DNA from 4 places in the Pseudocolwellia antarctica genome. Region 3 is predicted to be linked to each of the others. Evidence: predicted binding sites of a transcription regulator. Region 3 holds the regulator's gene; each other region holds the start of a gene.
The links. The regulator sigma-54, encoded in region 3, starts transcription at its own class of promoters, with help from an activator protein. The targets are predictions, from matches to a motif close to GTTGGCACGNNNNTNGNNT.
Positions count from the first base shown of each region.

Region 1: a site for sigma-54 is predicted at 1,345-1,363, ahead of fliE (flagellar hook-basal body complex protein FliE). Genes of this name have one in related genera too.
Region 2: a site for sigma-54 is predicted at 1,431-1,449, ahead of ACPUVN_RS11735 (choice-of-anchor A family protein). Genes of this name have one in related genera too.
Region 4: a site for sigma-54 is predicted at 1,451-1,469, ahead of flgF (flagellar basal-body rod protein FlgF). Genes of this name have one in related genera too.

Region 1 is NZ_CP187926.1:138,756-142,013, forward strand. It holds gene ACPUVN_RS00605 (sigma-54-dependent transcriptional regulator) at 1-1,100, shown strand, start outside; gene fliE (flagellar hook-basal body complex protein FliE) at 1,415-1,759, shown strand; gene fliF (flagellar basal-body MS-ring/collar protein FliF) at 1,808-3,258, shown strand, end outside.
Region 2 is NZ_CP187926.1:2,710,720-2,713,977, reverse strand. It holds gene prsT (XrtA/PEP-CTERM system TPR-repeat protein PrsT) at 1-264, opposite strand, end outside; gene ACPUVN_RS11735 (choice-of-anchor A family protein) at 346-1,374, opposite strand; gene ACPUVN_RS11730 (aldo/keto reductase) at 1,651-2,472, opposite strand; gene ACPUVN_RS11725 (Crp/Fnr family transcriptional regulator) at 3,237-3,258, shown strand, end outside.
Region 3 is NZ_CP187926.1:4,264,294-4,267,551, forward strand. It holds gene ptsN (PTS IIA-like nitrogen regulatory protein PtsN) at 1-132, opposite strand, end outside; gene hpf (ribosome hibernation promoting factor) at 166-453, opposite strand; gene ACPUVN_RS18475 (RNA polymerase factor sigma-54) at 487-1,998, opposite strand; gene lptB (LPS export ABC transporter ATP-binding protein) at 2,053-2,784, opposite strand; gene lptA (lipopolysaccharide transport periplasmic protein LptA) at 2,788-3,258, opposite strand, start outside.
Region 4 is NZ_CP187926.1:119,196-122,453, forward strand. It holds gene ACPUVN_RS00520 (efflux RND transporter permease subunit) at 1-1,273, shown strand, start outside; gene flgF (flagellar basal-body rod protein FlgF) at 1,504-2,247, shown strand; gene flgG (flagellar basal-body rod protein FlgG) at 2,267-3,055, shown strand; gene flgH (flagellar basal body L-ring protein FlgH) at 3,125-3,258, shown strand, end outside.

The DNA of each region.
Region 1 (3,258 bases), 380 kb from region 3:
CGGCATACGGCACTATCGATGATGCGGTTCAAGCAATGAAAGATGGTGCGAGTAATTATATGGCTAAGCCATTCTCGCCTGAAGTATTGCTCAATATGGTTAATCAATATGTTCCTCTTGAAGTGACTAACCCATTTGAACCTGTAGTTGCTGATGCTAAAAGTATCGAATTACTGTCACTTGCTAAAAAAGTGGCAGCGACAGACGCTTCAGTGATGGTTTTAGGTCCAAGTGGTTCAGGTAAAGAAGTTCTTGCTCAATATGTTCATTACAATTCAGAACGTAGTGAAAACCCTTTTGTAGCGATTAACTGTGCGGCTATTCCTGAAAACATGTTAGAAGCAACGTTATTTGGTTATGAAAAAGGAGCTTTCACAGGTGCTATTCAAGCATCTCCTGGTAAGTTCGAGCAAGCGCAAGGCGGTACTATACTGTTAGACGAAATTACCGAAATGGACTTAAGCTTACAAGCTAAAATATTACGTGTATTGCAAGAGCGAGAAGTTGAACGTTTAGGTGGTCGTAAAACCATTAAGTTAGACGTAAGAGTGATTGCCACAAGTAACCGCGATTTAAAACAAGCTGTTGGCGAGGGTGTATTCAGAGAAGATTTATATTATCGACTCAATGTATTTCCACTGACTTGGAAAGCTCTTGCAGAAAGACGAGATGATATTTTACCTTTAGCTAAACATTTGGTTGAACGCATTGCACAAAAAGGTTCAGATGTAATTCCTGAATTTACCGCTGCAGCGCGTAGTAAATTAATTGCTTACGATTGGCCTGGAAATGTAAGAGAGCTAGACAACGTATTACAAAGAGCATTAATTTTACATAGTGATAATGTGATTGATGCGTCGGATCTATTAATTGAGCAGTTTGAAACAACTACTTTACCAACAGCAAATGAAATGCATGTGGTTTCTGATGATAAGTTAGGTAGCGAGCTAAAAATTCAAGAACATCAAATTATTTTAGATACCTTAAATGCATGTCAAGGTAGCCGTAAAAATGTTGCAGAACGTTTAGGTATTAGCCCAAGAACATTACGTTATAAAATTGCAAAAATGCGCGATTCAGGTATTCAAATACCTGCATAATATTACAAGCATTTAGATAACTGAGTGCTTAATATTTTATGTTGATATCTATATTAAGATATCAGATTAAACATCAGATTAAGATAAGAGCATTAGCAAGGTTATCAACTCAGTTCAAAATCCATAAACCCAGTATCTATATGCTGGGTTTTTTATTGCATACTATCTAATTTCCTCGAAATAATATTTTCTTTAATTTATTGAAAATAAAGCACTTATTATAAATGTAAATTTATATTTCTACCTTGGCATTATGATTGCTTTATCCCTAGTATCAGAATAAACATCAAGAAATTGACACAAGCGAGAATACTATGGATATCAAATCAAATTCTTTATTTGCACAAATGCAAAGTATGTCTTTAGAGGCAATGAACCATAATACGCAAGCTATTACATCAGACAACGCAATTCCGTCTGTAAACAAGTCAAGTAGCAGTAGTTTTGGTGATTTATTAAAAGATGCCGTAAATTCAGTAAACGATATTCAGCAAACCGCAGGCGCTGAACGAACTGCTTTTGAAATGGGAGATCCTAACGTAACACTTGCACAAACAATGATCTCAGCATCAAAAGCCAGTATAGGGTTCGAAGCTACCGTTCAAGTACGTAATAAATTTGTAGAAGCCTACAAAGAAATCATGAATATGCCTGTTTAGGCATTTCCCTTTATTCATATCCTTATTCGAAATTGGCGGAGAAATTAAGTGGCTGATACAGTTGATAACACAGGAATGATTCTAGCTGACGATAACTCAGATAGCATTTCAGAAGAGCAAAAGTCAGGCTTTGCATCAGCACTTGGTAACGTTGATGTACTAAGACAACTTACGCTAATCATGGCATTGGCTATTTGTTTAGTTATCGCGATCTTTGTGATCATGTGGGCAAATCAAGCTGAATACCGCGTAATTGCTAAGCTTCCAACGCAACAACTTATCACAACAATGGATTACCTTGATGCGAATAAAGTTGATTACATTCAAGAAAACAATTCTATTTCAGTACCTACTGATGATTACCAAGATGTTAAATTACTATTGGCTCGTGAAGGCTTAACGAACGAGAAAGTAGAAGGTAATGAAATTATTATGGAAGATATGGGCTTTGGTGTAAGCCAACGTCTTGAAAGCGAACGTCTTAAACATTCACGCGAGCAACAACTTGCAAGAACGATTGAAGAGCTACAATCCATTGTTCGCGCTAAAGTGTTACTGGCTATCCCTAAAGATAATATTTTTGCTAAACGTGTTAAATCTCCATCTGCAACCGTAGTACTTACCTTACAAAAAGGTCGTCAATTACCTGAAGAGAAAGTAGATGCCGTTGTCGATATTATTGCCTCAGCCGTACAAGGTTTAACCCCTAATAAAGTAACGGTTACCGACCAAAACGGTCGCTTACTAAACTCAGGTTCACAAAGTTCGCTTTCATCTCGCTCACGTAAAGAGTTTGAAATAGAGCAGAAACGTGAATCTGAATACATGAACAAAATAGATTCAATTCTTATTCCTGTTGTAGGTTTAGGTAATTACACAGCGCAAGTTGATGTAACCATGGACTTTACGAATACAGAAGAAACACAACGTCGTTATAACTCTGACTTACCTGCACTACGTAGTGAAATGAAAGTAGAAGATAAAACTATTGGCGGTATGTTAGGTGGTATTCCTGGTGCGTTATCAAACCAACCACCGTTAGAGTCGGACATTCCAGAAAATGCGACGGGCGGTTCACAAGCTAAATCAATGCCGAGCCGTAATCACTTAGAATCTACTAAAAACTATGAATTAGACGAAGCCATTAGCCACACTAAACAACAAACGGGTGTTATTCGTCGCATAAGTGTTTCAGTTGCACTAGACTATTTATCAACAACAGCTCCAGCTGCACCAAATGCTGATGGTGAAGAAGGTACCACTCCCGCTATTACGTATGCACCAAGAAGCGAGTCAGAAATAGCTAATATTCGTCGTTTATTACAAGGTAGCGTAGGTTTTGACTTACAACGTGGCGATGTTTTAGAAGTGCTTACATTACCGTTTTCACGCGCAGACATTATTGCTGAAGTTGCCGTACCTATGTATGAACAGCCTTGGTTCTTAAAGGTATTAAAACTAGTACTTGGCGCTATTGTTATTATTGTTTTGATTATGGC
Region 2 (3,258 bases), 1.6 Mb from region 3:
TTCGTCAGCACCTTGATGTTTAGCGTCAATTAAAAGAATTTCAGCTTGTTCACTTTCACCTTTTGCTAATAAGTTCTCTGCAAATAATACGATTGAAGGTAAGTGTTCGGGCTGTGCTTTCAATGCATTCTTTAAATGGATCATTGAAGCATCGTAATCTGAAGCATTATAACTATTTAATGCATCTTCATAAGTTGAGTTATTATTGGCAACAGCAGTAAACGATAAGAAAAATAATACGGAGTGTAATAAGCCTAATTTCATTAAAGACAACCTTGGGAAATAAAGTCAAATAAAAACGGAGCAACAAGTGCTCCGTAATAAGTATTAGTTAACTATTAACAACTAAGCAAGTTGTATTTTTTTACGCAGAATAAAGAACAATGCACCAGCTAGTAAAATTAATGTAGAAGGCTCAGGCACAGTAACAGGGTCAGGGCCACTAACTGTTGAAGCTGTTAGGTCAGCATTTGGTAAATGTATTTGACCGCTATGTTGTTGGCTAAGGCCATATACCGCAACAGAACCATCAATATCACTATTTGATGTAAGCACTGCTAATGGAGCTAAAATGTTACCGTAGAAGTTTGAACTAAGTGTAATAGTTGTTGCTTCATAGAAGTTCCAAACAACTTTAGAACGACCTTCTTCTGAACTTAAAAATGAATTAGCTGAAATTTTGTTGTTATTAAAATCAATTGTAGTACCTGGAACGTTAATAATGATGGCACTTAAATCGTCTATGCTGTCATCAGACAAGTTATAAATAACTTCTAAATCTTTATTTTGATTATCAACTAAATAAGAGTTTTTACCCGATGCGGTTACAGTACCTAATTCAAAAACAGCAAAACCATTTGCATCTATATTTTGACTGTCGATAGTAATTGAATTATTACCACCTTGATTTTGTCCTTTTACTAGCACTTCACCAGTAGTCGTTAAGTTTTTATAATCGTTAGATACAGCGTTAATTTCTGCTTCAATACTCGCTGCCTTAGCTGACAAGTTTGTATTTTGAGTTACAGATGCTGCACTTTCAATAGTATTACCGTTAACACTTGGTCTACCATTTTGGTCTGTGGTAACAGTGCCAGATACTTCGGCAGTATTATTACTACCAAGAATTTTAAGGTTTCTGTCTAAATCACCTGCAAGCTCAAGCGCAACAGTATTGTTTAATCTACTGCCGATCTCAGCATTACCTGCATTAAGATCTCCGCCAATAAAAGCATTACCATGTACATGTAAGCTACTAGAGTTTACATCGCCAATAGCTATTAGGTTATAGTCGTTTAATACAAAGGAGCTAGCATTTACGAAAGACGCAAATGTTAAACATAAAGAAGAAAAAATTACTGCAAGCTTAGTCATTAGTCATCACTTAATTTTTTAAAGTTTAAAGAATATACAATATATAAGAGGGATTATAGCAAAAAATGGGCCAATAGAACAACGGTATTACTTATCAATAAGTTATAATATGAAAGGTTTCATAAAACTGTCACATGTCAGTATTGTTGACACTATTTTGCCTTTTAGATTACTTTTCTGGTTTATAAAGAGGTTAAGTATGAAACTATTAGTAAGATAAATTTTGACAATTCACCTTACTAAAGGCTCTATATTAATCTTAGTACAATATAGAATTTACTCAAATTCTAATGGGTGCGGACCTAAACGTTTATTTTGATTAAGCTTATCAATAATATTTAAATCATCAATTGTCAGCTCAAAATCAAAGACATTGAAGTTTTCGATAATTCTTGAAGGTGTTACTGATTTAGGAATAGCAATAATGTTATTTTGTATATGCCAGCGTAATACAATTTGTGCAGGGCTCTTGCCGTATTGATTCGCTATTTTGATCATGTTTTTATGATCGAATATACCGTCACCACCTTGTGCAAGAGGACTCCAAGCTTGCACTTTTATGCCTTGCTTTGTACACCACTGTGTTATTTCTTTTTGTGAAAGCAGGGGATGTAATTCAATTTGGTTGATAGCTGGCTTTACACCTGTTTCTTTAATGATGCGTTCCATATGCTCAGGTAAAAAATTACTTACGCCAATACTTCTTATTAAGCCATCTTCCTGCGCTCTAATAAGTTCTTTCCAAGCAGAAACATATAAGTTTTGTGTTGGTGCTGGCCAATGAATCAAATAAGAATCTACATAATCAAGCTCAAGTAATTCAAGGCTTTTGTTTAAAGCCCCTCTAACATTATTATGTTCAGGGTTCCAAAGCTTGGTAGTAATAAACATATCTTTTCTGTTTAATGCGCTGCTTTTAATCGCTGCACCTACACCTTTTTCATTTTCATAAACGGTTGCCGTATCGATTGAACGGTAACCCGCTTCGAAAGCTGTAGTAACCGCTCTTTCAGTTTCATCGTTTGTTGCTTGCCATACGCCTAAACCAATTTGTGGGATTTTTTTACCATCAAGCATGGTGATATATTTTTGTGTCATTAGTTAATTACTCATTCATATTTAGTTAACGTTTAAGCTAAAGTTATTTTTAATAAGTCTTCTGTATTACCTAAAAATAGTAGGTGTATGGTTTTACTCGTCGACTTATTATTTTATCTCTTTAACCAAATAAAGGTGTTAGATTGAATATCATCAGTAAAATACCCTTTATCATTACGAGGGCACGATCTATTTGGACCTTGAAAGTCACTTTGTAATTTCATTAACGAGTAAATAACGTTACTGCATCTTAGTTTTTTAAAAAAATGCTTGGTTCAAAAATAATTTATTTTACGATGAGTAGCTTTCTTAGTTCTTAATATATTGCAAATATACTCTGTGTATTATTATTAATGAAAGCTATTTTTTTGTTAATGCGATAAGTCAAAAATATTCGTTTATCATTGTTTTAAATCTCTGATACTTTACTTCTTTTTATATAAGTACTTAGACTATTTTATATACATAGGCTAGATGACTTACGTTTATCTATATATCGACCTGCTAATCATTATATTTTTGATTGAGGCTTGCCGTTTATTTATCACTTTGAGCTTTAATATTTACTTTAAAATATGTACTAACTTTCTTGATATTAATGCATATATATCTTTGTATATTATATGCACATCTAAATGGGTATTTGACAAAGTACATTGCTAATTGTATATAATGTTCTATCAATATACCATTTAAATTATAATATCACTTCTCAGATATTTAATCTAAACTCTAAAATAATAATACTTATAGGAGAGGGTTTAATGCCCCGTACATTAATTACTC
Region 3 (3,258 bases):
TAACTCGTACGGACTATGCTCAGAAATTTTGTCGGAGGCTATGGTGCAAATTTGGTCTAAAATTCGTTTCTTGCTAGAACCAGAAATTGCACAACATGTGCAATCTGGTAATAAGATATCTTGCAAAGTCATAATTACTTCTAAAGCCTACTTTATTCTACTGAGTTAATGGGTTGCGGTTTTGCCTTTGTACTTCAAAATTTGACGATCTAACTTTTCAATTAAAGCATCGATTGAAGCGTACATATCTTGATTGTCTGCCGTTGCATGAACTTCTGTACCTTTTAAATGAACAGTTGCTTCAGCAATTTGGTTTATTTTCTCAACTGTTAATACTACATATACATTATTAATTTGATCAATATGTCGTTCTAGCCTTAAAAATTTCGTATTAACATATTCGCGTAAAGAGTTAGTGATATCTACATGGTGGCCTGTTAGGTTTATTTGCATAAGTTAACGTCCTCTTTTAGTCATATTGGAAAATTATATTAAGCTCTTACGTTGATTCGACGGCGGTATTGATAATGACTCTCTATATTTCGCGACAGTACGACGCGCGACTTTGATACCTTGCTCAGCAAGGATTTCTGCCATTTTGTTATCACTTAATGGTTTTGCTGGAATTTCTGCGGCAACAAGTTTCTTAATAAGCTCTCTTATTGCTGTAGAAGAACAGTCACCACCATTATCAGTGCTTACATGGCTTGAGAAAAAGTATTTAAGTTCAAAAATCCCTCTTGGGGTATGCATGTACTTTTGAGTAGTTACGCGAGAAATTGTTGATTCATGCATATCTACTGCTTCAGCAATGTCATTTAAAACCATAGGTCTCATGGATTCAGGACCATGTTCAAAAAAGCCCTGTTGACGCTGCACTATACAATTTGACACTTTTAATAATGTATCGTTCCTACTTTCTAAACTTTTAATAAACCATTTAGCTTCTTGCAAGTTAGAACGTATATATTGTGTATCGTTTGATGACTTCATTGAGCGGCTCATCGATGCATACTGTTGATTTACAGAAAGCTTAGGTGCTGTGTCTGGGTTTAATTCTACTACCCAGCGACCATTTTTCTTTTCAACGGAAACATCAGGGATCACGTATTGTTCATCACTTTTAACAACACTGTCGCCAGGACGAGGATCTAATGATTGAATTAAGCGTAATACTTCGCGTAGTTGATCTTCTTTTAAACGCGTTTTACGCATTAATTGACGGTAATCTCTATTACCTAATAAATCTATATGCTCTTTTACAACTTGTTTACTTTCTTTAAGCCAAGGTGTAGCGGTATCAAATTGATTAAGTTGTATCAGTAAACAATCAGCAACAGAACGTGCACCTACACCTACAGGATCAAAAACATTAATACGTTTTAGTACGGCTTGAACTTCGTCTAATTCAAGATCTTCAATACCAACACAATCGAGAATGTCTTCACAAGAAACCGTTAGGTATCCTGACTCATCAATAGCTTCAATAATGGCTATGGCGATGGTTTTATCGGTATCACTAAAAGGAGTTAGTTCCATTTGCCACAAAAGATGATCTTGTAGAGAATCTTTGGTTTCACCTTGATAGGTATAATCTTCAGAAGGAGAGCTAATACTACCTGTATTAGAAATACCTGCGCTGTAGCTTTCATCCCATGTGGTATCTATATTAAGTTCTTCGGGGATGTCGGTATTGCTCATCGCTTCAGTCGTTGATATTTCATCAATAGAGGGAGTAGAGTCTTCTGAACCGTCAGTGCTGCCTTTATCTGTATCCGCTTTTGCGTTTGCAGAGAATGCATCTTCTAAATTATTAACGGAACTATCCTGAGAGTTAGGGGAACTCTCATCAACTTCAAGCAACGGGTTATTCTCCAAAGCTTCTTGAATTTCCTGTTGTAAATCTAACGTTGATAGTTGCAGCAACTTTATTGCTTGTTGCAACTGAGGTGTCATCGTTAGATGTTGTCCTATACGGAGTTGTAAAGAAGGGCGCATCTACGTATTATTTATCCTATTAATCATATAAACATTATTGATACTTATTGATAACTATAGCGTAAATTGTTCGCCAAGGTATACATCTCTTACATGTTGATTTGAAAGTATCTCATCAGCATTACCTTCTGCGATTAATTCACCATGACTTACAATATAGGCATGTTCACATACATCAAGTGTTTCACGAACATTATGGTCTGTTATGAGTATGCCGATGCCTCGTTCTTTTAAGTGTAGAATAATCTTTTTAATATCACCTACAGAGATAGGGTCGACACCCGCAAAAGGTTCATCTAATAATATAAACTTAGGGTCTGCGGCTAATGCTCGTGCAATTTCTACTCTGCGACGCTCACCACCCGATAAACTCATACCTAAATTGTCTTTTATGTGGCCTATATTAAACTCTTCTAGTAAGTGCTCTAACTTTGCTTCGCGTTCAACTTGGTTTAAAGCTTTTTGCGTTTGTAAAATGGCCATGATGTTGTCATAAACGCTAAGTTTTCTGAAAATTGAAGCTTCTTGAGGAAGGTAACCAATACCTTTTCTAGCACGTTCATGCATAGGTAATAAGGTGACATCTTCATCATTAAGAACAATAGAGCCTTCATCGTTAGGTACAAGACCTACAATCATGTAAAAAGAGGTTGTTTTACCTGCGCCATTTGGGCCGAGTAAGCCAACAATTTGACCCGCGTTAACGGTTAAGCCAACATTTTTTACAACTTTACGGCTTTTGTATGATTTAGCCAAACCTTTTGCAATTAGAGTAGAGGTAGCCATGCTTTATTGAATATCCTCAACGAGTGGTTTGTCTGTGTTTATTTTGGTTTTAGTTTTTGGCTGAATAACTGTTTTCACTTTGTCATTCTCATTACTTTCAGCATTCACATATTCTGTTTCTGCGTTATAAGTAATTTTGCTACCACTTACTTCACTACCGTCTTGTTGTAATAATGCATTACCTGAAATAACCACAGTATTTAAAGAAGGTTCGTATCTAATTTCGTTGGCTTGTAAGTTAATCGGCTTGCCATCGTCTAATGTTTGCTCAAACGTTGCTGGCTTTCCTTTAGCTATATAGGTTTTTTCACCTGTATCAACATCGGTGATCACTTGTACTAAGTCAGCCTTAATAATTAGGGTGCCTTGTTTGATAACTACATTATCGATGTAACTAAAAATTTTATTTTTTAGATCCGCTGATTGTTTGCTGGCATCAATACTTAATTCTTGATTTATATCGAGCTTTTTAGC
Region 4 (3,258 bases), 370 kb from region 3:
TGATCATTTAGGTCAAACTCTAGTGTCTCTGAATCCTCAAAAAGGTGATATGAGAACGGTTGAAGAACTTATTGAACATACCCGCACGGCTTTATCTGAAGTGGTAGGTCCTACTAATATTTCATTTTTGAAACTAGCTGGTGGGCCTCCAACGAGTAGAGCCATTAGCGTAAAAGTTAGAGGTGATAACTACCAAGAATTACGTTTAGCAACCGATGCCATAACAGGATTCTTAAAGAAAGATTCACGCTATACCGACTTAAGTGATGACGATGATAAAGGTCGCTTCGGCTTACAACTTACCTTAAATAACGATGCGATTAACCGTTTAGGCGTATCGCCAACCGACGTACAACGTTCAGTAAAAATGTTGGTTGATGGTGAAATTGTTAGTTATGTGCAAAACGAAGGCGATCGAATTGCATTACGTGTTAAATCAACGGCTGCAGCGTTAAACGAATTTGACAATATAGATGCGTTATTGCAACTTACCGTGCCTACAAGTTCAGGTACAAACATTGAATTAAGAGACTTAGTTCATGTTGAAACCATGCAAGTTAAAAGCAACTTAAAGCATTACAACTTTAAACGCACTATCACCATAGAATCAGATATTGATAAAGAGCTTATCGATACCGTTGAAGCTAACGAATTGATTGTTGATTTTTGGGCGGGTGTTGCAGAAGAATACCCTAATGTTTCATTAGACTTTACTGGCGAGCTTGATGACATTCAAGAAAGCTTAGATGCACTGGGCTTATTATTTCTTTTTGGTATTGGCTTAATGTATTTAATCTTAAGTACACAGTTCCAAAGTTACTTTCAGCCTTTAATGATTTTATTAACGGTTCCGCTGGCACTTGTGGGCGTTATTTTAGGATTGTTAGTATCAAGAGATCCTTTAAGTTTGTTTACCATGTACGGCGTTGTTGCACTAGCAGGTATAGCAGTTAACTCATCTATTGTTTTAATTTCTACAGCGAATGAAAATATCATCAAAGGCATGACATTAACTCACTCAACCTTTTATGCAGCTAGACGACGCATGTTACCTATTTTAATTACAACGTTAACTACCGTGGCTGGTTTATTCTCTTTAGCTGCGGGCTTAGGTGGGCACTCACTAATGTGGTCACCTGTTGCTACTTCTATAGTTTGGGGATTATTGTTTTCTTCAACATTAACCATGTTTGCTATACCGGCTTTATATCAGCTAGTCATGCGAGGTTCATATAATAAATCTCAAATGGCTAAAGGACATGAAGTGTCATAATTAAATAAAATCTCTCCTGAAGTGGAAAACGTTATATTTTAACCTCTTTTTCACTTCAGATGAGTGTTTAATCCTCTCATTTATTATATAAAAATCATCTATTAGTAACCTCATCTTAGTAAAACACCTTCCATCCTTGTTCTTTTATTCATCACTTTTTATCCAGTGCCTGTTTTTTATGGCACTCTAATTGCATTTCTAATATCAGATTTAATTGATAGAGATTCGTTATGGATAAAATGCTTTATATCGCCATGAGTGGGGCGAAACAAAATATGAACGCTCTGGCTGTGAATGCAAACAACCTGGCGAATGCTAAAACCACAGGCTTTAAGGCCGATCTAGCGCAAGCAAGATCAATGCAAGCTTTCGGTGAAGGTATGCCTTCTCGTGTTTTTTCTATGACTGAAATAGCCAGCCAAAACTTTGACAGTGGGGCTTTACAATCAACAGGTCGAGATTTAGATATTGCTGTTGAAGGTTCAGGTTGGATAGCGGTTCAAACAAAAGATGGTTCAGAAGCTTACACACGCGGCGGTCATTTACGTTTAACTGAAACAGGTGCATTAGAAACCTCAGACGGGGAGTTAGTGATCGGCGATTCAGGTCCTATTTTTCTTCCTTTACCTGTAACAAATATTCAAATAAGCCGTGATGGAACCATCATGGTTCAGCCTGAAGGCGCACCTGTTACAACACAAGAAGAGGTGGCACGTATTAAGTTAGTTAATCCTAACAACCGTGCGATTGAAAAAGGTACCGATGGTTTGTTCAGAAGAACAGATGGTCAGATTGAAGCAGCTGATGTAAACGTAAATGTTATGAGCGGCATGCTTGAATCAAGCAACGTAAACCCTATTGGGGAAATGACAGAGATGATCGCATTACAAAGACAATTTGAAATGCAATTGAAACTAATGAAAACCGCTGAAGAAGTAGATTCTAGTGCATCTTCTTTATTACGCGCTTTCTAAATGAATTTTGAGGTGATTTATGAATCCAGCATTATGGATCAGTAAAACTGGCTTAGACGCACAAACCAAAGAAATTGCGGTTATATCTAACAACTTAGCTAACGCAAGTACTGTTGGTTTTAAAAAGAGCCGAGCGGTTTTTGAAGACTTGTTGTATCAAACAATCAATCAGCCAGGTGGTAAATCAGCGCAAGATACTGAATTACCTTCAGGCTTAATGTTAGGTGCGGGTACTAAAGTCGTTGCTACACAAAAAATACATACCCAAGGCGATATGTTAAACACCGATAACGCATTAGATCTAATGATCCAAGGCGAAGGTTTTTTCGAAATATTAATGCCAGATGGTAGCTCAGGCTATACCCGTAACGGGCAATTTACCATGGATGATGAAGGTAACATCGTAACGCCAGGCGCAGGTTATTTAATGCAGCCACAAATTACGATCCCTGATGATTCATTATCTATTACCGTTTCACAAGATGGTGAAGTATCAGTAACCCTTCAAGGTGAACCTGAACCAACCGTTGTAGGACAAATTAATACCGTTAACTTTATTAACCCAACAGGGTTAGAGCCTATCGGACAAAACTTGTTTGTTGAAACCGCAGTAAGTGGTGACCCTCAACAAGGTGTTCCAGGTTTAGAAGGTTTCGGCATGATAGTACAAGGTGCGTTAGAAACGTCGAACGTTAATACCACCGAAGAGCTTGTTAACTTAATTGAAAGCCAACGTGTATATGAAATGAACTCAAAAGTTATTTCAGCCGTTGATGAAATGCTTAGTTATATCAATCAACAATTATAAGTTTTTCATATTTTACAGAGCACACATTTACCGTGCTCACATTTATTTAAAGTAAGAGAGGAGAGGGCCATGAAATATTTAATGTTAATGAGTGTTTTACTTATTCAACTATCGGGTTGTGCAAGTATAGAACAGGCAAAAATATTACCGAATGATCCTGATTTCGCTCCAATCTTACCTGAAATGGAAGAAGAGCCGGTTAT